2 linked regions of the Thermosynechococcus vestitus BP-1 genome follow. The protein of the gene in region 1 interacts with the protein of each later gene in a pairwise test. Links are inferred from orthologs where the notes say so. Each region holds a gene or a part of one and is shown on either strand. Other genes may lie near its edges.

Region 1 (8,909 bases):
ATCCGCTCCATTAAAGCTTGAATCTCCTGCCGTAGAGCCTCTGCTGCTGGGCGGGAAAAGCAAAAATTGACCGCACCTTCTACCAAGTTAACCCGCATCCGCTGCTCACTCATGGGCTCTGGCTGAACACACCTGCTGTTATTATAGGGGGCATCTTCTCAGTGAAAAGGTGGGGGATCCCCTTGGGGAGAATCTACGCTCTGCCCGACGAGATATTCATAGCGCAGCAGTTCAAAACTCCGCTCACCGTAGCGATCGCTAATGTGTTCACAGCAACACTGAACCGCAAACTCATCCAGTTCCTCGGGCAGGATGCCGTACAGGTCCTCAAAAACCTCTGGGGTGACGCGGCAAAAACGGGGGCGATTCTCATAGATACGACAGCGGCGACTCAGGGGGTCAAAGTGAATACACCAGCCATCGGCACCAATGAGAGATTGGTAGAGGGCAAATTCCTCGTCATTGAGAATGGTGGGCACCTCTGGACGATCGCTCAAGTCAAGGTAACAGCAGGCCCCACACCCTTGCATACACTGCCACTTTTTCATGCTTTTAGGATCATGCAACGGTTTCTGCGGGTATGGATGTCTCGGCAGGCACCTCCTCCAGCCAAATTTGATCACTGCGGGGATCCACACGACTGACGCGTACCAGCACACACTCTCCCAACTTGGCCTGCCGTTGAAAGCGCATCGCCAGTTCCACCGCCAAATCCTCCAAGAGAACCAGCCCCAGCCCCTCCTCAGGACGCAACCAACGCAGTAAGATGCCCCGCCACACCTCTTCCCGATGCCGCCGTAGATACTCTAAGCACCAATAGCGGTTGGTTTGCCGCTCCACAAGGGAAGACTCCTGAAGGGAAGACACCAGCCCCAGTAGAATTTCATTCAGTTGCTCGGGTGTGAGGGGTGGGGTTTCCCCCCGCAGGTGGGCTTTAATCTGACGGTGCGCCAGCAGATCCGTATAGCGGCGAATGGGGGACGTCACTTGGCAGTAGGCATCAAGGCCTAGGCTAGCATGGGGATTGGGTTGGGTACTCATTTCACTGCGGGGCATACAGCGACGAATGGCGCAGTCGCGCACTATGCCAGCGGGTAGTTGCAGTAATTCCTCCTCTGAGGGCAGTTCTGGGGGGGATTGACAGCGAAAGGGCAGGGGAATGCCCTCACGGGCGCCAAAATGGGCGGCCACTTCACCGGCAAGAATCATCATTTCTGCCACTAGCTGGCGGGCGGGTGAATCATGGAGGGGCGAGATTTCCACCTCTTCACCCGCCACTTTAATGTTGGGTTCAGGGATATTGATGCGAATCGCTCCCCGTTGCCGTCGCCACTCACTGCGCCGCTGTCCCCATTGGGCGATCGCCAGCAGATCTGCTTCCCCGGTTACCCCCTGCTCTAAAATCATGTCCACATCGTCATAGCTAAGACGATAGGTCGGGCGAATCCAACTGGGGCAAATTTCGTACTCTAAAACCTCGCCACTGTCCGCCAAAAGAATGCCAAAACTCAGGGCACAACAGGTTTGTCCCGCAACTAAACTCATCGGCCCGGTGGCTAATTCCGTGGGAAACATGGGAATCATCCCCGTCGGCAGATAGACCGTTGTGGCGCGGCGGCGAGCCTCCTGATCCAAGAGATCATCCACCATGACCCAGCGGGTGGGATCCGCAATGTGAATCCAGAGCTTTTGGCGATCGCCAATGACCTCTAGGCTAAGGCCATCATCAATTTCTTGGGTGCTTTCGTCGTCAATGGTATAGACCTTGAGATGGGTGAGATCGCGGCGCAGGGGAGCGTCAATGTCTGTAGGGGGTGAGGTGAGGCGTTCATGGGCCACAGCAAGTACCTTGGCAGAAAATTCAACGTCAATTTGACTACGGCGCAGGAAGAGATTTTCGTGCTCTGACCAAAGGCCGAGATCCACCAGCAGTTGGAATGCCCCTAGGGGTTGCGTAGGACGCTTTAACTCACTGAGGAGATCAATGGCAGCTTGGTGCTGGGCACTGGATTCAATGGCTATAGCATAGCGTTCTAACTGCTCCAGGCGCTTGCGATCGCTGGCAGACCACTCCACGGCTTCGCCCCTCAGGGCTTGCCCTAAATGTTCGCGAAAGCTGACTTCCTCCGCCAGGCGTTGGGCTTCCCGCTCGCTTTGATGTTTGAGTTCTGCCACTTGAGCCGCTGGCCGAGGCTCGTAGGTTTCTCCCTTGAGCTTGAAATAGAAGCGATCCTCGCTGAGGAGATAGTAGGCGGCATAGCAGGCCACCGCTGATCGCTCCGAAAAAAGCAGCTCCGCTAGATCCGCTGGTGTAATAGTGCGGTTTTCCTCGCGGATAATCTCCCAAGCCACTTCTAAACTGTCGGCATCCAGGAGGGGCTGCACCTGCTGCCAAAATGTGGCAATCTCTTGGGGGCGAAACCGCTCCTCAGGCACCGTAAATGTGAGTTGGCGCGGATGAATGGTATGGGTTTGCAGATGCTCATCAATGGCAATCCAATGCTTTTTACCTTCCGGGCGATCGATGACCGCCAAGCGACGCTGGTTATTGACCCGAAATTCAATGAGGGTGCCTTTCTCCACGGCTGCCGTGCTGTACTATAACCTGACAATTATAAAGTTTATTGCCTCTGACTGAGCAGCAGGGGATAGCCACAGTAGCGTTCCAACAACACAATCGCCACAATGTCGTCAATGGGGCGGGGGGGCACGCGCAACCCCTTGGGAATGAGCCGTTGCCAACCGCGGGGCGGAAAGAGTTGCCAATAGCGATCGCGGGCCTCTAAGGTACTATGGCGCTCATCCACCGGAATAATTTCCACCGCTAAAGCTGCTTGCAGTTGCTGCTGCCACCGGCGGGAGGTGGTTTGATTGCCTATAATCACCTGTTCAAATGGGTAGGCTTGGTGCCACTCCTGCACACAGGCGATCGCGCGATCGCTGGCCACCACTTCATGGCGCACCACTTCTTGACCAAGGGCAAGGGCTAGACCACACTTGTCCTGTCCTGGATCAAACCCCAAAAAATACTTCGTGCGACCCATTGCCATCATTTGCTAGAGTGGAGAGGTGATCGAATTGGGAGCGATCGCCCTGTGAGGCTACCCACTGCAACCATCCGTCGTCTGTTGAATCTACCCCAAGTTGCCGACATTTGGGTGGGTGGCGGCCGCAGTCTCAACAGTGACAACGATGAGGTCTTCTGTGCCGCTTGGCTCGATCCCAAGGAGCAGCTGGTACGCACTATGGAGATCCGTCAGTTTCCACCCACCCCAGAGCAACTGATGCGGCTGTTAGTGCAGGCGATCGAATCTCCCCATCATCCCCAAGCTCAGCCCTGCCGTCCCCACGCCATCATCGTTGATGACCGTGAGTTGCAATTTTTCCTGCGCGGTGTGGTTGCTCCCCTGGACATCCAGGTGGAATATCAAGCCCGCGTTCCCCTTCTCGATGATTTTTTTGAATTGATGGCGGCGGAAGTCACCAGCGATGATCCAGATCTCGAGGGACTCCCCCGGGAATACGTTCCCCTCTATAAACGCAAAATTAGGGAATTGGCCCAGCTGGATATCTGGCGGCGCCTCAACCATGTTACTCCCTTTAAACTCCACTGCAGCTCTTGGGACTGCCCTACCCTTTTTGCGGTACTGGTGAATCCCCAAGGCGCGAGCCGTGACTTTGGTCTGATGCTCCACCGCGGGGAGGAGGCCCTGCGCAACTTTTGGCAGCAGATTGATCAAGAGGATCCCTACCTTGATGAAGAGGACGATGACCGCCTCGAGGAAACGGTTTTGCGCAACGATTGTCTCTTCTTAAATGTTTCCGAGGTTGATGAGGCGGATTTAGACAACGATCTCTCTTTTGTTTTGAGGGGGCATGCTTACACCATTGAAGTGGGGGTCGTCCATCCTTTGGAGGGGATACGTCACTTCTATGCCCCTGAAGAGGCTGAGATGGTCTATGTGGCGATCGCGAGTCTGATCAAATTCTGGAAAAAGACAAAGAAACAGTTTGAGCAGGAAGCGTACCCTGAACTGAATCTGAGGTTCCAGATTCCCTCACCCTGCCATTGCGCCCTTAGTTATCAGGTGCAAGTGGCAACAGCGCCAGAGATGATGCCGGGCATTGATGAGGACACTGAGGAGAGCCAATCACTGTGCCAGATTCCCATTGATACCGAAGCAATTCCTGAGGAGGCCTATATTCTCTTTAAGCGGTTTCCTCCTAAGGAGCTCGGGGAATTGCAAGCAGCGGTTGCTTACCATCAACGGGGAGAGATTCCCGAGGAGTTTAAGGGCTATCCTGTGTTGACGATTCAAACCAAAAAATCAGCGGCGGCGGCGATCGCCGCCAAAATTGCCGAGGAGGGTGGCATCCACCATCTGACAGTCTTTCCCCTCTCAGGCCCTGAGCAAATCGTCATGCTCCTGGCTCAAACCAACGCCAATCATCTGTGGCTTTTGGATACCTTTGACGCCGAAAGTGGTTCGCTGCTCCTCGACTGGATCAAGGAGGTCAATGACCTTGACGGCGCCTGTGGCCTCGCTGTGGCCTATGGCGTGACGGGCAAAACCCGGAGGCAGCCAACCCTCAAGCAAATCGTGGGACTCTTTGAAACGTCCCTTGTGTTTAGTTTTGTGGACACCCAGCGCCCGCCAACCCCTCAGCCCATTGAGATTTCTAAACCCTAGAAAACCGTGAAGTCCCTAAGAATTCTACTGCTTCAGGCACGGGGCGATCGCGTCACCCAGCAAGAGGAACTAGCGGAATTTATTCGCTTGAGTGGTCTGGCGGCCGAGCAATTTACAGTGCTCAATGGCTTTGCCTGTGACGACTTTACCGCCGACTGTATTCAAGGCTTTGATGCACTTTTTATTGGCGGCTCCAGTGATGCCACAGTGCTCAAGCCAGACCGCTATCGCTTTGTGCCACCAGCCATGGACTTAATTTTGGCCTGTATTGAGCAGGAGATACCCGTGTTGGCCTCCTGCTTTGGCTTTCAATTGGCAGTGCAGGCCTTGGGCGCTCAGGTGATTGTGGATCGCGAGGCCATGGAAATGGGCACCTACCCTCTGTATCTCACTCCAGCGGGGGTTACCGATCCCCTGTTTGCTGGCTTTCCGAATCCCTTTTTGGCCATTTCTGGACATCAGGAACGCGCCTTGACCCTGCCAGCGGGAGCAACCTTACTGGCCTACAGTGAGTTGTGTCCCTACCATGCTTTTCGCTTGGAGGGGAAACCCTTCTACGCCTTTCAGTTTCATCCCGAGGTGGACGATCGCGACCTCCTGGCCCGCATTCGTCGCTATTGCGATCGCTATCAATTGAGCACTGCAGACCTGGAACAACTCAAGCAAACCGCTCGCCCCACCCCCTATGCCAATCAGCTCATCCGCCGCTTTGTTGCAGTGGTCTTGGGACAGAGAGTGAATTGTGCTTGAATCTCTGCCAGTTGCGCCTCTAGGGTGGTGGCTTGCAGCCAATGGATGTCAGGTTCTGCCCGGAACCATGTCCGCTGCCGTTTGGCAAATTGTTGGGTGTGCTGCACTGTGAGGGCAATAGCCTCCGCGAGGGTGACTTCTCCCCGCAGATATTGGCGCATTTCCCGATAGCCCAAGGTGTCTAGGAGGGGCAAATCCTCGCCGTACTGCCTTTGCAGTTGCTGAATTTCATCGAGCCAGCCCATGGCTAGCATCTCCTGAGTGCGGGCTTCAATACGGCAGCGCTCTTGCTGGCGATCGCCCCCCGTGAGGGCAAAGTACCAAATCCGGTAGGGAGGCGGTTCGCGCCGTTGCTGCTGGCTGAGGGGCACCCCAGTGGTGTAATAGACCTCCAAGGCTCGCAGGGTACGCACTTGATCGTGGGCATGGATCCGTTGCGCCGCCACAGGATCCACCTGCTGAAGCCACTGATAGCATTCCTGCTGACCCAGAGCCATCAATTGAGCCCGTAGATGGGGTTGCGGTGGGACTTGGGGCATTGTTAGCCCTTGGGTAATGCTGCGGATATACAATCCTGTCCCCCCCACCAAGAGGGGCGTGATCCCTTGGGCGTGGTAGTGGGCAATCAGGGCTTGAGCCTTGGCTTGGTAAATTGCTAGGGTCAGCGTCTCGCGGGGGTCACAAATATCGATGAGGTGATGGCGCACCTGCTGTTGCTGGGCTGGAGTGGGCTTGGCTGTGCCAATATCAAAGCCGCGGTAGACTTGGCGGGAGTCGGCACTCAAAATGACACTATTCAATTGTTGGGCAAGGGCGATCGCTAGCGCCGTTTTGCCTGTAGCCGTTGCCCCCCCAATAACAATTAGCCCTGCATCCCCCACTCAAATACAGCCTGAAAATTTCCTAGAATCGCCTATAACCCTTATGTGCTAAAATTTAGGTCAGATTTGACATTTAGGCAAGTGAAAACCCATTTGCCTCGATTCTATAGCAGTTAGGGAGTTGCCATGACCGCCGAGTATTCCTCTGCCCAGTTGCGGGTGCTCAAAGGCCTTGAACCCGTGCGGACACGACCGGGGATGTACATCGGCAGCACTGGCCCCAAGGGCCTGCACCACTTGGTCTATGAAGTCGTGGACAACTCCGTTGATGAAGCCCTTGCCGGTTACTGCTCCACCATTTTAGTCCAGATCAATGCCGATGGCTCCGTCACCGTCACCGACGATGGCCGCGGCATTCCCACGGATATTCACCCCGATACCGGCGTCTCCGGAGTTGAAACCGTAATGACCGTGCTCCATGCGGGGGGCAAGTTTGGCGATGGGGGCTACAAAGTCTCCGGGGGGTTGCACGGGGTGGGTGTCTCTGTGGTTAATGCCCTCTCGGAATGGTTAGAGGTGACGGTGTGGCGCAATGGTTTTGTCCATCATCAGCGCTACGAACGGGGGGTTCCCACGACTCCCCTGGAAAAGACCCCCGATACTGAGGAACGCCGCGGCACCTCAGTGACCTTTTTTCCCGATCGCCAGATTTTCACCGAAACGATTGAATTTGATGCCAAGGTACTGATGACACGGCTGCGGGAACTCGCCTACCTCAATGCCGGCATTCGCATTGAATTTAAAGATTTGCGTGTTACTCCCCCCCTGAGTGAAACCTATTGCTATGAAGGCGGTATCCGTGAATACGTCCGCTACATGGTGCAGGAAAAGGAACCGCTGCATCCGGAGATTATCTATATTCAAGGGGAAAAAGACGATGTGCAGGTGGAGGCAGCCCTACAGTGGTGTGCCGATGCCTATAGTGAAAACCTCCTAGGCTTTGCTAATAATATCCGCACCATTGATGGCGGTACCCACATGGAAGGGCTGAAGGCAGTGCTGACGCGGACCCTCAATGCCCTTGGCCGCAAGCGCAACAAACTCAAAGAAAACAATGCCAACCTTGCCGGGGAAAACATTCGCGAGGGCCTCACAGCGATTATTTCGGTCAAGGTGCCCAACCCTGAATTTGAAGGGCAAACAAAAACAAAGCTGGGCAATACAGAAGTCCGCGGCATTGTCGATGCCATTGTAGGTGCAGCCCTCACGGAGTACCTTGACTTTCATCCCAATGTCACCGACACAATTTTGGAAAAAGCCATCCAAGCTTTTAATGCGGCTGAAGCAGCGCGGCGGGCACGGGAAATGGTACGGCGCAAGTCGGTGTTGGAGTCTTCAACGCTGCCGGGGAAATTAGCGGATTGCAGTTCACGGGATCCGGCTGTTTCGGAAATTTTTATTGTGGAAGGTGATTCTGCCGGTGGAAGTGCTAAACAGGGGCGCGATCGCCGATTCCAAGCGATTTTGCCACTGCGGGGCAAGATTCTCAACATTGAAAAAACCGATGATGCTAAAATTTACAAGAATAATGAGGTGCAGTCTTTAATTACTGCCCTTGGCTTGGGGGTGAAGGGCGAGGAATTTGACCCCGCCAAGTTGCGCTATCACAAGATTATTCTCATGACAGATGCTGACGTCGATGGCTCCCATATCCGCACGTTGTTGCTGACCTTTTTCTACCGCTATCAGCAGGAGTTGGTAAACCAAGGGTTTGTCTATATTGCTTGCCCGCCGCTATACAAAGTGGAACGGGGTCGCCAGCACTTCTACTGCTATAGCGATCGCGAGCTGCAACAGCAGATTGCCTCCTTCCCGGAAAATGCCAACTACACCATCCAACGCTTTAAGGGTCTAGGGGAGATGATGCCAGAGCAATTGTGGGAAACGACGATGAACCCAGAAACCCGCATTCTCAAACGGGTGGAGATTGAAGATGCCGCTGAAGCCGATCGCATTTTTACAATCCTCATGGGCGATCGCGTGGCACCTCGCCGCGAATTTATCGAGACCTATGGCCCACAGTTGGCGCTAGAGAACCTCGATATCTAAAGCTAGAGCCCAGAGTAGATGTGCTATAGTAGCTTTAGTTTAGCTGCGACGTTGGTGACTGCCAATATTGTTTTGTGATCTACACTTGCAAAACATTTGGGAATCAATACTGTGGGCGGCAGTAAACTGGTCTTTGAGCCAGAAACTTCTAAGTCTGCAGTTAGTATTCCCCCCTAGTTTTTACTAGGTCATAAACTGAGGTAAAACGGCGTCGCGGTTAGACTCTTTCTAACCATGAATTATCGCTATATTCTCTTGTATAAACCCTATCGGGTTCTCTGCCAGTTTCAAGATCAAAAGGGGCGATCAACCCTTAAGGATTACGTTCCTATCCCGGATGTTTATCCCGCTGGCCGCCTAGACTACGACAGTGAGGGGTTGGTTCTCCTCACCAATGATGGCTGGTTGCAACACCGCTTGACGGATCCTCGCTATGGTCATCCGCGCACTTACTGGGTACAGGTGGAAGGCAAACCCGATACAGCAGCCCTGAGCCAGTTAGCAGCGGGGGTAGTGATCCAAGGCTATCGCACGCGAC
Region 2 (15,520 bases), 770 kb from region 1 along the record:
TCCTTGAGGTCAGCAAGATAAGAGGGGGGTTTGACATACTCACCGCCCTAAAGTGCGATGATTCTTGACGCTTCACTGGGTGATGCTACCGAAGTAGTCTTACTCCCCCTCTGCGTCCATTTATAGTCGTGGCAATGCCCTATCCCGACTTTCTCTATGTTTCTTGCGGCATTTTCGTCTCTATCGTGCTCTGTACCACAATTTAGACATACAACAGAGCGGACAGATAGATCGATTTTGCCCCATTTAAAACCGCATGTTGAGCAAGTCCGACTGGTTGGCTCCCATCGGTCGATAACAATGAACTCACGGTTTAGTTTCGTGCACTTAGCCTCAACTAAAACCCTGAATTCTCGCCAACCTTGCAAGCTAATTGCTCTAGCGAGTTTGCGGTTCTTCACCATTCCAGAGACATTCAAGTCTTCCAGTGTGATCACTTGGTTCTCGATAACCACGCGGGTAGACACTTTATGCAAGAAATCCCTGCGAATGTCTGAAATCCGACTATGAAGCTTAGCGATTTGCAGTCTTGTTTTCTCCCGCCGTTGGCTTCCTTTAACTTGACGGGCCAGTTTGCGTTGTTTTCGCCTGATCTTTTTGTCTAACTTGGAATAATCAGGGCCATCAATCTTTTCGCCCGTACTTAAAGTAGCAAACGCTTTAATTCCCAAATCAATGCCGATAGAAGGATTACTTGCAGGTTGATGAACTGGGTCGATCTCGACGACAAAACTGAGAAAATATCGATTTGCAGCATCTTTAATCACCGTAACTGAGCTTGGTTTAGAAGGAAGCTTTCTTGACCAAATTGGTCTGACATTACCAATCTTCGCTAGATAAACTTCTTCGCCTTTAATTGAAAAACCATAGGTAGTAAATCTGGCGGATTGTCTTTCTGTCTTCTTTTTAAATCTAGGAGGGTTGATCTTCTTGCCTTTTCGCCGACCTTTAATTGAATCGAAGAAGTTTTTATAGGCAACTCCTAAATCGGCAACGGACTGCTGTAACGGGACATTAGAAACATCAGACAACCATTGCCGCTCTGGTGTTTTCTTCCCTTGGGTAATTACTAGCTTTTGCAATTCACTAGTTTTTGGCAATGAATCAGATTGTTTACAAATTGCCAGTGCGTCGTTCCATACCACACGGACACAGCCAAACAACTGAGCTAGGCGTTGTCGTTGTTGGTCTGTGGGATAGAAACGATATCTATATCTAGCTTTCATTGGTTGTGCTATAATTGGTCTGTAGCTAGATTATAGGTTGGTCTACAGGCAATGTCAAGTCATCTTCGTAAAGGGAGACACAGTGTTACGGACCTAAAGATTCATTTGGTATGCGTGACTAAGTATCGCCGGCCAGTCCTTAGCGCTGAGGGATTAGAGCTGATCGAGAAATCGTTTCGAGAAGTCGCTAAGAAGATGGATTTCCAGATTCTTGAATTTAACGGCGAAGAAGACCATGTCCATGCGCTAATTGAGTACCCTCCTAAACTTTCTGTTTCGCAGATTGTAAATGCGCTTAAAGGTGTATCTAGTCGTCGATATGGAAAAGCTGCACTACCAAAACCCCATGAAGAATCACTTTGGAGCCCTAGTTATTTTGCGGCATCTGTTGGAGGAGCACCGTTAGAGGTGCTTAAGGAATATATTAGAAATCAAAAAAAGCCGTCCTAAAAGGATGGAGCTTGTATCCCATTTCATTGGTCATTGGGGGTGGCGGGCGCGGTAGGTATATTTACGAATTACCTTGGGGGCATCTTGGGCATGACCCAATAAAATCAATGTATCCCCCACTTCCACAAGGGGATTGGCGCGGGCCGGGAATAATTGGCCATCACTCTTGCGTAAACCAACAATGATAAAGGCCCCTTCGCCGCGTACCTCCAGTCCCGTCAAGCGGGTGCCCACATAAGGGTAATCGGGGGTAATTTCCAGTTCCTCAAGGCGGGCATCAATATGGCTCAAGAGGTCGTTGAGGGTCTCGCGATCGCCCGTTTGTTCGAGGAAATCAATGCGCGGCCGCCGAATGAGGTTTGTCATTTGACTGGCGCCAATTTTTGTCGGCAAGACAATGTGATCTGCCCCTGCCATACGTAGCTTCGATTCTGTGGTGGCTAAATTCGCCCGGGCCACAATTAGCAAACTCGGATTCATGGAGCGGGCCGTCAGGGTAATAAAGACATTCATCGTGTCATTGGGCAGCACCGTGGCGAGGGCGATCGCCCGATCAATGCCCACCACTTGTAGCGTTTCCTGCTCCACCGCACTTCCCAAATAGGCCAAATAGCCCAACTGTAGGGCTAAATCAATGCGCTGTTCATTGACATCCAAAATCACAAAGGGGGTTTTGCTGGCGGTTAATTCCTGAGCCACCACCTGGCCAATGCGGCCAAAACCACAGACAATCACGTGGCGGTTGAGTTTGTTAATGTCGCGGCTGGCCCGCTGCATCTCTAGGAGCTGTTTAATCTCCCCTTCGGTAAACAGTTGCACCACCGCACCGATGGTATAAACGGTTGCGGCACTGCCAGCGACAATGATCATCATGTTGAAGAAGCGCTGCGCCGGCGTCATCAGGGGTCGCACTTCACTGTAGCCAATGCCAAAGACCGTGATCACGTACATATAGAGGGCATCGAGCCAGTTCCAGCCAAAGCTGGTGTAGCCCACCACCGCCACCAACATGATGAGCACAAAGAGGGTGATGCCAATAATAAAACGGTTGAGGGCAGGGGTCGCAGGGAACCGTCGCATGGCTTAATAGTTGCGCTCTTGGGGGGGAAACAGGGTAATGGTGACGGGCAGATAGTCAATTCTGATGCCGTCGCTGTCATAGGTGGCTAGGGTATGGCGTAGGTAGTTGACATCATCCCGCTGGGGATAGTCCTCACGGAAGTGGGCACCACGACTTTCTTGGCGGCTAAGGGCACTCCTGAGGATTACCTCAGCAACAATCAGTAGGTTGGCTAGTTCAAAGGCTTCAATCAGTTCGGTATTCCAATAGCGCTGGCGATCGTCAAGGCGAACTCGGCCATAGGCAGCCTTGAGCCGCTGCAATTCCGCTAAGCCCCTCTCCATGAAGTCAGCCGTGCGAAAGACGCCACAGTATTGGGTCATACAATCCTGTACCTGCCGCCGCAGTTGGGCAATGCGCAAGTCCCCTCCTTGGTCAAAGAGGTGTTGTATCTCCCGCGCCGCCGCCTGCAGGTAGAACTGGGGGTCCAATTGGGGGCGGGGCAGGCTCGGTAAATCCTTAGCGATCGCGGCACCGGTGCGCCGGCCATAGACGACACATTCTAAGAGAGAATTACTGCCCAAGCGATTGGCACCATGCACCGAGACACAGGCACATTCGCCAGCAGCATAGAAGCCGGTCACCATCTCCGTGGCATTGGCCCGCACCTGCCCATTGAGATTGACAGGAATACCCCCCATTGAGTAGTGCACCGTCGGACGGACAGGAATCGGCTCTACCACCGCATCCACCCCCGCCAAGCGATGGGCTTCCTCCCAACAGAAGGGAATGCGATTCATGATTTTTTCCCGACCCAAGTGGCGGACATCGAGATAGACAAAGGGCCCACCCGCAGAACCGTCACTGTGAATGCCCCGCCCTTCGCGAATTTCGATGGCGATCGCCCGCGAGGTAATGTCACGGGGAGCCAGTTCCATACGACTGGGAGCATAGCGTGCCATAAAGCGTTCCCCCTCGGCATTGAGTAGATAAGCCCCTTCGCCGCGCACCGCCTCAGAAATCAAGACCCCCGCTGGATACAACCCCGTCGGGTGAAATTGAACAAACTCCATATCCTCAAGGGGTAAGCCTGCCCGGGCCGTCATCCCTAGGCCATCCCCAGTGGAGGCAAAATCATTCGACGTGGTATTAAAGACCCGACCATAGCCCCCTGTGGCAAAAAGAATGGCGGGTGCCCGTAGAATGTCCAGTTGACCTGTTTCAATGTGGTAGGCAACGACCCCCTTGGCCTGCTGGTCCTCGACAATCAGCCGCAGCACATACCACTCGCTGAAAAAGGTGACATTGTACTTCAGGAGATTGCAGTAGAGTTCGTGGAGAATGGCATGCCCCGTTTTGTCGGCTGCATAGCAGGTGCGCGGGTGAGTGTGACCGCCAAAGGGACGTTGGGCAATGCGGCCATCGGGCAGACGCGAAAAGAGTACCCCCAAGTGCTCAAGGTCAATCACCACACTGGGGGCTTCTTGGGCAAGAATGGCTACAGCATCCTGATCTGCCAGAAAGTCTGACCCCTTGACTGTATCAAAGGCATGGCTTTCCCAAGAGTCTTCGGTGTCCACATTTTTGAGGGTAGCGGCAATGCCCCCTTGGGCGGCAACGGAGTGGGAACGAATGGGATGGGTTTTGCTCACAAGGGCAATGGGGGTTTCCGGGGCCAGGCGGCAAATTTCCAAAGCAGCCCGACAGCCTGCTAGACCACCGCCGACAATCACAACGCCAAAGTCTTGCATCGTCCGTTTGTTCAGCATCTTTTCCTATACTAGATTGGCGATTAGGGGAGTGACGGCGGCAGCAAAGGTAAAACCAAGATAAAAACAGTAGCCAAATGATCTTGCGAGCCTCTCCCTGAATCGTTAGAGTGGCAGTACAGTTCTTTTTGCAGTGGGCGGCACAAAGGCCGGTCTTCACGACGACGGTTGAGACACACCGGTTTTGATGCTTTTGCCTGGGTTCTCTTTCTGGGAAAAGGACTGTCATTCTACTGGAGGCAGCCGTCCTTGAGTGCGTTTTTTCTTCACTATGGGGATTGTGGGGTGCGCCATTGGTGCGATCGCGATCGGCTAGCGGTCATACACCTCATTGCCAATGTCCTCAGTGAGTTTGGCCTTGCTTGGCAACCCGAGGGTGCCGATGCCGATGTGGTTCACGTGGAAGAGTACTACCATCGCCGGGGTGGACAATTTTGGGTGGTGGAGCAAGGGGCGGAAGTCGTTGGCACAATTGCTTTCTATCCCATTCAGCGGGGTGAAGCGGCTGTGGAAATTCGCAAAATGTACCTTCATCCGCGGGTGCGTGGCCAAGGCCTAGGGACATTTCTCCTGCACCATCTCGAGGCAGCCATTCAAGGGGCGGGCTACCGCAAAATCTGGATTGAAACCGCCTCAGTGATGAGGGCGGCTGTGCATTTGTACGAGAAGGCGGGCTATCGCCCAGCCACGGGTGTGGAAACGCAGCGCTGCGATCGCGTCTATGTCAAGGACGTCGTGCCTCATGGTATGGCTTCGATGGCTTCTGCCCCCTGCTAGTCTTCTTCTCCTGCTGGTTTCACCTGCCGCCTTTGGTCTGTGCCGCCAAGACTTGGCCCGCGCGATTGCCCAGGAAATCCAAAACCCCCAATGGCAACGGGGACAGTGGGGCATTGTGGTCGAGGATTTGAGGAGTGGCGAGGTGCTCTACAACCACCAAGGGGAAAAGCTCTTTTTGGTGGCTTCGAATGTGAAGCTCACCACGGTCGCTGCCGCCCTTGACTACTGGGGAGCGAGTCATCGGTTTGTCACCACCTTGAGTGCGCGATCGCCCGACCGAACAACCCTGCGTCTTCAGGGCAGTTTTGATCCCAGTTTCAGCAGCCAAGACCTGCAACAAATGGCCACTCGCCTTGTTCAGCAGGGGATTCGCCAGATTCAAGTCCTGGAGCTGGGCGGCGTCACACCCGTGAGGATTGAACCCACATGGGCAATCGAAGACCTGACGATGGGCAATGTAGCGGTCGTGACTCGCTTAAGTATCAATCAAAATGCCCTCAAGCTCATAGCAACGCCCCAAGGGTTGGCTCAACCCTTGATTCTCCAGCCGCCAGAGGGCGATCTTCCTTGGCCAGTGGTGAATGAAACCCGTACTGTGCCAACCGATGCACCAGAATTCCTAGAAAGTGAGGTGCGCGGCCAGCAGATCATTGTCCGCGGTCAACTCCATAGGGGCAGTGAGCCAGCAGAAATGCCCATTCCCCTGAGGGAGCCAATCCCCTATCTTCAGCAGCAGGTGCAGCGTGCCTTTGCCCAAGCGGGCATTCAGGTACAGCAGATTCGCCCGATGGAAACAGCAGAGCCGTTACCGGATGTATTGGTGCGCCATGCTTCGCCCCCCCTGAGCAGGTTAATCTTGCCAATTCTCCAGGAGAGTGACAATTTCTATGCGGAAATGCTCTTTGCAGCTCTGGAGGCGGCGCAACCCGGTTATCGCCAACGTTACTTGGAGCAGATGGGAGTGCCAGGGGCGGTGTTAGTGGATGGTTCCGGACTGTCGCGGCAGAATTGGCTGACCCCCAAGGGTTTAGTGACGCTGTTGCAACAAATGGCGCGCTCGGATCATGCCTCGTTGTGGCGGCGATCGCTCCCCCTTGCGGGGCGATCCGGAACCCTGCGCCAGCGTTTGCGGGATACGGCAGCTCAGGATCGCCTCTGGGCCAAAACAGGGACTTTGCGAGGGGTGGCTGCCCTAGCAGGCTATGTGGAGCCCCTTGAGGATCGCCCCCTGGTCTTTAGCATGGTTGTCAATCAAGCAGGGGAAACAACGGCCCACCTGCGGGCGGGGTTGGATCGGATCGGCGTTCTGCTTGCACAATTGCAGGCTTGCGATCGCAGGTCAGAGGCGGCGGGCGATCGCTGAGGGCTAGGAGTCCACCGTCATCTTTACCTCCGAGAGACCCCTTCCTTTAGGGAGGGGAGGGATAGGAGCGGCAGTATGTAACTTCTAAGTACAGTTGCGCTATTTACAGAATAACGAGTATAATTTAAAGTATGCAAAAGGCTTTCAGTTACCGCTTCTACCCAACGACCGAGCAGGAATCCCTGCTTCGGAGAACATTGGGCTGTGTTCGGTTGGTTTATAATCGAGCACTGGCAGCGAGAACAGAAGCCTGGTATGAACGAAAAGAGAGACTTGACTACATTCAAACCTCTGCCTTGCTTACTCAGTGGAAGAAGCAAGATGACCTTCAGTTTTTGAATGAGGTTAGCTGTGTTCCCTTGCAGCAGGCATTGAGACATCTGCAATCTGCTTTCAGTAACTTCTTTGCAGGTCGGGCGAAATATCCCAACTTCAAAAAGAAACGCAATGGCGGTAGCGCAGAATTCACCAAGTCTGCTTTTAGGTGGAAAGACGGAAAAGTATTCTTGGCAAAGTGCAACGAACCGCCGAATATTCTCTGGTCGAGACGGCTTCCAGATGGTGTTGAACCATCCACGGTGACCATCAGGCTTAACCCTGCTGGACAGTGGTACATCAGTCTGAGGTTTGATGACCCCAGAGAGTTGACACTGCAGCCCGTCGACCCGTCGGTTGGTTTGGACGTAGGGATGAGCAGTCTCATTACCCTGAGTACAGGGGAAAAGATTGCCAACCCCAAGCACTTTAACCGCTACTACAAACGACTCCGTAAGGCGCAGCGGTCTTTGAGTCGCAAACAAAAAGGCTCTCGCAATTGGGATAAGGCGCGGTTGAAAGTTGCCAAGATTCACCAGAAAATCTCTGATTCCAGAAAAGACCATTTGCACCAGTTGACGACTCGATTGATACGTGAAAACCAAACGATCATAATCGAGTCGTTGGCTGTGAAGAATATGGTCAAGAACCGTCAGCTTGCCCGATCCATCAGTGATGCTGGATGGGGTGAACTGGTACGGCAATTGGAATACAAGGCCCAGTGGTATGGTCGGACACTGGTGAAGATTGACCGATGGTTTCCCAGTTCTAAACGCTGTGGACAGTGTGGTCACATTGTTGAGCGGTTGCCATTGAGCGTCCGAGAATGGGACTGTCCTAAGTGTGGGGCGCACCATGACCGGGATATAAATGCCGCTGGGAATATTTTGGCCGTGGGACACACGGTTACAGTCTGTGGAGCGGGTGTAAGACCTGATAGACATACGTCTGGAGGGCAACTGCGAAGAAGCAGAAAGTCTCAAAAGTGATTTTGGGAATCCCCCTGCTTTAGCGGGGGGAGGATGTCAAAGTGTTGTCAAAAAGGGGTGCCGAATTTTGGCGAGCAGCGCTCAGGCTGTCGGCAATCGGCGGCGTAGATTGTTAGGAGGTATCCAATGCTAACGGAAACGCGTCCGCGGGACGTCCAAGTGGCGGAAATTGCACCGGGGGTTTTGGTCTTGCGATCGCGCACTTGGGATCGGCTGAAGTTTGAAGTGGAGTACGGCCGCCAGCAGGGAACCACCTCCAACTCCTACCTCATTCAAGCTCCTCAGCCGGCGCTCCTGGATCCACCGGGTGAATCCTTTACCCAGATTTATTTACAGGAACTGCAGCGCCACATTGATCTCAATCAACTGCGGTACCTGATCCTCAGTCATGTCAACTCCAATCGCCTTGCCACCGTCAAGGTCCTGCTGGAAAAAGCACCCCAGATCACTCTTGTCTGCTCTAAGGCCGGGGCAGTGACATTGCGCTCTGCTATTGGCGAGCAGTTGCATCTCTGGATTGCGCGGGCGGACACCCCCTTGGAGTTGGGGGGCGATCGCCAACTCATGTTTATTGCCGCTGCTACGCCCCGCTGGCCCGATGGTCTCATTACCGTTGATCCCCAAAATCAAATTGTCTTCAGCGACAAGCTCTTTGGCGCCCATGTCTGTGGCGACAGTCTCTACGATGAGCAGTGGAAAAAACTGGATGAGGATCGTGCCTACTATTTTGAATGTTTGCATGCGGCACAAACCCGCCAAGTGGAAAGTATTTTGGATCGCTTGGCAGAACTGACACCGCCACCGCGCCTCTATGCCCCGGCCCACGGCCCGATTGTCAAGTTTAGCCGTAGCCGCCTCTTCCAGGACTATCGCGACTGGTGCCAAGCCCAAGCGGAACAGGAAACCAAAGTGGCATTGTTCTATGCCTCTGCCTATGGCAATACGGCAATTCTGGCCAATGCGATCGCCCAAGGCCTAACCGCCGCCGGTGTGCAAGTGGAAGCCGTTAACTGTGAAACCACACCCCCTGCGGAAATGCAAGCCTTGATCCACAGTAGCGACGGCTTTATCATTGGCTCCCCCACCCTAGGGGGACACATGCCCACCCAAGTCCAGACCGCCTTGGGGTTTATCTTGGCGGAGGGCAGCCAAACAAAGCTGGCGGGAGTCTTTGGCTCCTACGGCTGGAGTGGTGAGGCCATTGATGACATTGAGCAAAAGCTCCTCGATGCTGGCTATACCCTTGGCTTTGAAACCCTGCGGGTGAAATTTACCCCCACAGCCACGGACTTGGAAAAATGTCAAATTGCCGCCAACGAGTTTGCCCAAGCCCTGAAGAAACTGCGCAAGAGCCGCACTGTCCGCCCTTCCAGCCTAGCGGAGGCACAAGTGGATCGCACCGAACAGGCGGTGAATCGGGTGGTCGGTTCCCTGTGTGTTCTGACCACCCTACCCGAAGGGTGTTTTCACCTTACCCAAGCGGCGGCTATTTTGGTGTCGTCGGTCTCCCAAGCCTCCTTTAATCCCCCCGGCATCACCGTCTCCTTGCCTCAGGAATGGGCAGAAAGCCTCTGCCTAGTGGGCGATCGCTTTGTCTTGAATATCCTCAAGGAAGGCAGTCCCCTCGTACGTCAATTTCAGCAGGCACAACGCTTGGGTGAGCAACAGCTAGCTACCCTTGGCCTCAAAAGCGCTGAGAGTGGTGCCCCCATTTTGCTCGATGCCCTTGCCTATTTGGAGTGCACCGTAGAGTCCCGCATGAACTGTGGCAACCACTGGCTCATCTATGCCGTGGTCGAGAGTGGCGAGTTGCTGCAAACCAGTGGCTTAACGGCCATCCAACATCGCAAAACCAGCAGTTAGCCCAGGCATTTAGAAGGCATTTTCAGCCGTTAATTCAGCCCCTTGGTGCTGCGCTAGCGCCTCGGGATGGGTGAGCAGGTAAAGCATCGGTAAATCTTCTTCGCAAATATGGCGCACCACCAGCGTACCAATGGCCTCTATTGTTTCCGGCGTTAGGTTTTCAGGATGCCCGTGCACCTCCTCAAGCAGGCCACTCAAATCTCGCAGCAGATTTTGGTGAGCGGCACGGTGGGAGAGATAGAGGGGATGGTTGGCAGTAGCCATCAGGGTTTCTTCGTGCTGCAAGTGGCGTTCCGTTTCCCTGGCACACGCTAGTAACTGCGGTTTTACCTGGGAAAAGGTTGCCCCGGCGGCGATCGCTGAGCGTAGCTGCTGTAACATCTCCAAGAGTGCCTGATGCTCCTCATCGACTTCCGCCAAGCCAGAGACAAACGCCGCCTGCCATGCCAGCCCATCCATGAGTGAATCCTCCAGACTGCAACGGGGAAAAGGTCTGTTGACCTCCTACCTTCAGCCTAGCCCGTACCCCATCGCAGCCGGTAGGCACTGTTACAAAGCGTAGCGGACTAGGTCTTTTTGGCTAAGAAGGCTTAACCGCTACCCAATACTTACTCATAAAGTGGTGCTGCACCTCTTTAACCACTAGACCCGCCTTTTCTAAGCGGAGGTTGAGATCATCCTCGATATAGTTGCGGTAAAAGGGCTCGTGGAAAAGGTTGGCAAAGTTTTCCATCATCGGCCGCTGCTCTGGGGAATCCAAGGATTGAATCGAGTCACAGATGACAAAGATGCCCCCCGGCTGGAGAACGCGGGCGCATTCATGGATGACGTTTTGGCGCACGGGGGCGGGCAGTTCATGGAAGAGAAACACACAGGTGATGGCACTGAAATAGCTATCTACGTAGGGGAGGCTTTCAGCATTGCCCTGAATCAGTTGCGGCAGCGCACCCGTCTGGGTCGCTAGTAGGGCGTTGGCTTTGCGCAGGTAGGCGGGGGACAAATCAAGGCCAAATAGCACTGCCCCTGGGAAAGCGTAGCGCAATTGTTTGAGGGTGCGACCGGTGCCACAGGCAACATCGAGAATGCGCAGGGGTGGCGTGGGAGGATGAGCAACAACTTGTTGGGCAATGGGGGCAATCACGCGCCGCCGCATGGCATCTGCCGTGCCCCCAAAGAGCAGTTCCACTTGGATATCGTAGAGGTTGGCGGACGTGTCACTGAGGTAGCCATCGGTTTGGTAGTGGAAGTTCTGCCGATAGTACTGCGGATAGTCCTCAAGGCGCACGTTGTGAGCAAACTCCTGAAATTGGCGCGATCGCGCCCGCTGCCACATCTGCGGCAAGTCTAGCAACAGCAGGGGATAAAAGCGGAGGAACTCTTCCCAAGGGGCATCAAAGAGCAAAGTAGCAGGATAGAAACCGGCGGCGGCGTCCTGCCAATCTTGCTGCAGGAGAGCTTCGTAGCGTTCCTTGAGCCAGGCTTGCAACTCGGGGCTGAGGGGTTGCGTCCGTTCTTCCGTGGGAAAGACCGTATTCAACAGCCGCGCACTCAGGGTTTTGTGGGCGATCGCAAAAATGTTTTTACCCCATTGCAGGGCTTGATAGCTACTGTGCAGCGTCTCTTCCACAAAGGGCAACTGAGAGGCAAAGGGCGCAACCAACATAGCTCTTAACTAAACTTCATAATTTCCACTCCTCACTATATCGTAAACCCTAGGGGCAGTAGCCCCGTTCGCGGTACCAAGTCACGGCGTCCCGCAGTGCCTGATCAATCGGCGTCTGGGGCAAGCCCAATTCAGCCACAGCTTTGCGGGCATCGTAAAACATTTTTTGCTGTGCCATCCGCACCCCATCCAAGGGAATCGCGGGTGGTTTGCCCAAAGCCCCCAACACTACTTCATCCAACCAAGCCACCCCTAAGGGAATCACAATGGGAATTTCGCCAAGGGGGCGGGGCAGCCCAGTCATCGCAGCTAATCGTCCTAGAATGTCCGCCAGCGTTAGGTTTTGGTGACCGAGGATGTAGCGTTCACCGGTTTTGCCTTTTTCTAAGGCCAAAAGATGACCGATCGCCACGTCCCGCACATGGATCAGGTTCAGTCCCGTGTTGACGTAAAAGGGCATCTGTCGCCGTAAAAAGCGCAGGATGATTTCACCCGTAGGGGTGGGCTTTGCATCCCAGGCACCAATGGGGGTACTGGGGTTGACAATCACAATATCTTGGCCCTGGGAGATTGCCTCGTGAGCCACTTGCTCTGCCCAGTACTTGGAGCGCTTGTACTCGCTGATCAGTTTTTCGGGGGGGCTTTGGTAGGCTTCGGTGGTGGGTTGGCCCCTGGGATCAACCCCAATGGCGGCGACAGAACTGGTGTAAACCGTGCGCTCAATACCAGCCTCACGGGCAGCGGCCAAGATGCGACGGGTGCCGGCCACATTAACGGCATAGAGAAGGGAGCGATCGCGCCGCCACAGACTGTAGTGGGCTGCAGCATGGAAGAGCACTTGGCACCCCCGCATCAAGGTGACGAGGTCACTCGTCCTTAAATCCCCTTGCACCAGCTCCACATCCCATGCCTTGAGATGATCCGCCCGCTGCGGTTGCCGCACCAGGGCACGGACGCAATACCCCCTCTCTGTGAGCACCTGAGCCACATGGGTACCGACAAAGCCACTGGCACCCGTGAGAAAGGCGGTGGTACTCAATCTGCCGCTGCCTCCATGCTACCGGGGGGCAAGACGGCTGCTGTGACAATTGCATCATCCTCATCTAGCCGTTGCAGACGGACACCCGTGGCCGATCGCGACTGGGAGGAAATGTCCATCACCTTTTGGCGAATAATGATGCCGCGACTGGTGACAATCATTAGTTCATCCCCAGCATTGACAATCCGCAATGCCGCCAGTTGATCCTCATTACTTTTGGCTTTGAACTTGGTGGCGGTAATGCCCATGCCAGCGCGGTTTTGCAGCCGGAACTGTTGCACCGGTACCCGCTTGCCGTAACCATTGGTGGTGATCACTAGTACCCAAGGGCCCTCACTGTGGGCGACTGTTTCCTCAGAATCTTCAATCTCGCCACTGTCATCCTCAGAGGGGGTGGCAAAACGGTTGGCGATCGCCGCCGGTAGAATATCCATCCCCACCAGTTCATCCCCCGGCCGCAGGTTCATGGATTTGACCCCGCGGGTGGCACGGCCAAGGGGGCGCAGTTGATCGTGACTGGCGCGAAAATGAATCGCCATACCCTGCCGCGAGCCGATGATAATGGTGTCCTGTTCGCGGGTACGCCGCACCCACCGCAGTTGATCTCCCTCCTCAAGGGAAATAGCAATTAGGCCATTGCTGCGGATATGACTAAAGGCCGCCAGTGGTGTTTTCTTAATGAAGCCCTTACGGGTGAGCATCACGAGATACTCATCTTCACTAAACTCTTGAACAGCAATGACGGAGGTAATTTTTTCCTCGCGGGGAATGGGCAGTAGTTGGACAATGGGGGTGCCGCGGGCTTGGCGGGAGCCACTGGGAATTTGGTAGGCAGCCAAGGCATAGACTAAACCGCGATCGCTAAAGAAAAGAATGCGATCGTGATCATTACAGCTAAAGAAGTGCTCAACGGCATCATCTTCCTTAATCTCTGCCCCTTTGCGTCCCCGGCCATCGCGACTTTGGGCTTCAAAGGTATCCACCGGCATCCGCTTGATGTAGCCCTGCTGGGTAACGAGAATGACGGATTTATCGTTGGCAATTAAATCGATGTCGCTAATCTCCCCATCCGCTTGCACAATTCGCGATCGCCGCGGCGTGGCAAACTTGGCCTTGAGTTCGGTGACTTCTTTTTCAATGATCTCCAGTACCCGCTGCCGATGGGCCAAAATATCGCGGTAATCGGCAATTTGCCGCTGCAGCTCGGCATGCTCTCGCTCAATTTTTTCCGCCTCTAGGGCGGTGAGGCGCCGCAGTTGCATCTGTAAAATGGCATCGGCTTGGGCCTCACTGAGGGCATAGGTTTGCATCAATTGCTGGCGAGCAAGGGCAGTGTCACTGGCGCTGCGAATGAGTTGAATCACGGCATCGAGATTAGCCAGCGCCACCAGCAATCCTTGGAGCAGGTGATCCCGTTCTTCGGCCTTGCGCAGGGCATAGCGGGTACGGCGGGCGATCGCCTCTTCGCGGAAACGCAGGAACACCTCTAAACTGCGCTTGAGGGTCAGCAGTTGCGGCTCGCCGTTGACGATCGCCAGCATATTGGCGCCAAAATTCACCTGTAGCGGCGTTTGCTTGTAAAGATTGTTCAGCACCACGCGGGGGTGGGCATCCCGCTTTAGCTCAATCACCACCCGAATCCCATCGCGATCGCTCTCGTCACGCAGATCGGCAATGCCCTCAATTTTTTTCTCGTTGACCAACTCGGCAATTTTTTCCATGAGTGCTGCCTTGTTGGTTTGGTAGGGTAACTCCGTAATGATAATAGCCTCGCGGGGTTGGCGCCCCGGCGCTTCAAGGGTTTCAATGGTGGCCACTGCCCGCAGCGTCATCGAACCGCGACCGGTGGTGTAGGCCTCTTCAATCCCCCCTTGGCCGAGGATATGCCCGCCGGTCGGGAAATCAGGCCCCGGAATGTAGCGCATTAGCTCGCGATCGCTCATCTGAGGATGATGGATGAGGGCCACCAGCCCATCCACCAGTTCTCCCAAGTTATGGGGCGGGATATTGGTGGCCATACCCACGGCAATGCCGGAGGCCCCATTGAGCAGCAACTGGGGAATTCGTGCCGGTAACACCAGGGGCTCCTGCTGTGAGCCATCAAAGTTATCCACAAAGTCAACGGTTTCCTGCTCAATGTCCTGCAACAGGGCTTCCGTGGCCAGGGCTTGCAGCCGACACTCGGTGTACCGCATCGCCGCCGGTGGATCGTTGTCAATGGAGCCAAAGTTGCCATGGCCCTCAATCAGGGGGTGACGCATGGAGAAGTCCTGGGCCATCCGCACCAGGGCATCATAGACCGCCGAATCGCCGTGGGGGTGATATTTCCCTAGTACTTCCCCCACCACACGGGCACATTTGCGGAAGGGGCGATCGCTGGTCAGCCCCAACTCGTACATTGCATAGAGAATACGGCGGTGTACGGGTTTGAGACCATCGCGGGCATCGGGAAGGGCACGCCCAACAATGACGCTCATGGCATATTCAAGGTAAGAGCGCGAAATTTCCTCCCGCAACTCAGTGGGAATGATCCGAGAAGAATCAGCAGCAAAGCTCATGGGCGTGTTCTACCAAGCATTGATATCTTCCCCCGCCTGAAGACAGGGGATTTCTGACACCAGAGGCATCAGGATCGTCCACGCTTCACAGACAGTCGCCCGAACAAGCCGAAACTTGAACAGGTCTAGCACCGTCTCCACGTGCGGTCACGGCCTGCCCGGCCGCCAAAATTGTTGATAGCCGTGTTAAAGTCACAGTCATCGCAACTTTATCCCTTACATTTTACTAAAGGAGTTTGTCACATGCAATAACTCAATGGAGGCCGGGCTTTCCTCCCCTGCCTGAAGGTAGAGGTCTCCAGCGCGGAATAGGATGAATCGGGCAGCCTTGTTGTTCAGGTGGAACATTTAACCATATCACGCTAGCCTGCCGCCAACCTCAACCCCTCTCGGCAGTGGCATTCTAGCCCTCAAGGCCGCCTCGGCGATCGCGGGTTTTGCTGTCCCG

The links.
Region 2: the proteins of gyrB (region 1) and gyrA interact in binary tests that used the Escherichia coli proteins (3 or more experiments, as listed by UniProt). The link is inferred for Thermosynechococcus vestitus BP-1 from one-to-one orthologs.

What each region holds. Positions count from the first base shown.
Region 1 is NC_004113.1:659,256-668,164, reverse strand. The notes cover bases 5,926-8,909. They hold gyrB (DNA topoisomerase (ATP-hydrolyzing) subunit B), read left to right. Parts: upstream 5,926-6,448; coding sequence 6,449-8,371; downstream 8,372-8,909. Other genes in these bases: TLL_RS03295 (pseudouridine synthase), read left to right, coding at 8,606-8,909; miaA (tRNA (adenosine(37)-N6)-dimethylallyltransferase MiaA), read right to left, coding at 5,926-6,322. Also shown: TLL_RS03340 (hypothetical protein), read right to left, coding at 1-113; TLL_RS03335 (YkgJ family cysteine cluster protein), read right to left, coding at 159-548; TLL_RS03330 (ribonuclease catalytic domain-containing protein), read right to left, coding at 559-2,583; TLL_RS03325 (Holliday junction resolvase RuvX), read right to left, coding at 2,622-3,053; TLL_RS03320 (DUF6930 domain-containing protein), read left to right, coding at 3,096-4,691; TLL_RS03315 (type 1 glutamine amidotransferase), read left to right, coding at 4,698-5,441; more of miaA, read right to left, coding at 5,384-5,925. UniProt on the Escherichia coli protein: DNA gyrase negatively supercoils closed circular double-stranded DNA in an ATP-dependent manner to maintain chromosomes in an underwound state.
Region 2 is NC_004113.1:1,433,457-1,448,976, reverse strand. What follows is about bases 12,292-15,441. They hold gyrA (DNA gyrase subunit A), read right to left. Parts: upstream 15,073-15,441; coding sequence 12,511-15,072; downstream 12,292-12,510. Other genes in these bases: hpnA (hopanoid-associated sugar epimerase), read right to left, coding at 12,292-12,514. Outside these bases: TLL_RS07005 (RNA-guided endonuclease InsQ/TnpB family protein), read right to left, coding at 48-1,226; tnpA (IS200/IS605 family transposase), read left to right, coding at 1,278-1,676; TLL_RS06995 (potassium channel family protein), read right to left, coding at 1,707-2,756; TLL_RS06990 (succinate dehydrogenase/fumarate reductase flavoprotein subunit), read right to left, coding at 2,760-4,487; TLL_RS06985 (GNAT family N-acetyltransferase), read left to right, coding at 4,755-5,282; dacB (D-alanyl-D-alanine carboxypeptidase/D-alanyl-D-alanine endopeptidase), read left to right, coding at 5,248-6,645; TLL_RS06975 (RNA-guided endonuclease InsQ/TnpB family protein), read left to right, coding at 6,777-7,949; TLL_RS06970 (diflavin flavoprotein), read left to right, coding at 8,076-9,812; TLL_RS06965 (hemerythrin family protein), read right to left, coding at 9,822-10,271; TLL_RS06960 (class I SAM-dependent methyltransferase), read right to left, coding at 10,393-11,475; more of hpnA, read right to left, coding at 11,525-12,291. UniProt on the Escherichia coli protein: A type II topoisomerase that negatively supercoils closed circular double-stranded (ds) DNA in an ATP-dependent manner to maintain chromosomes in an underwound state.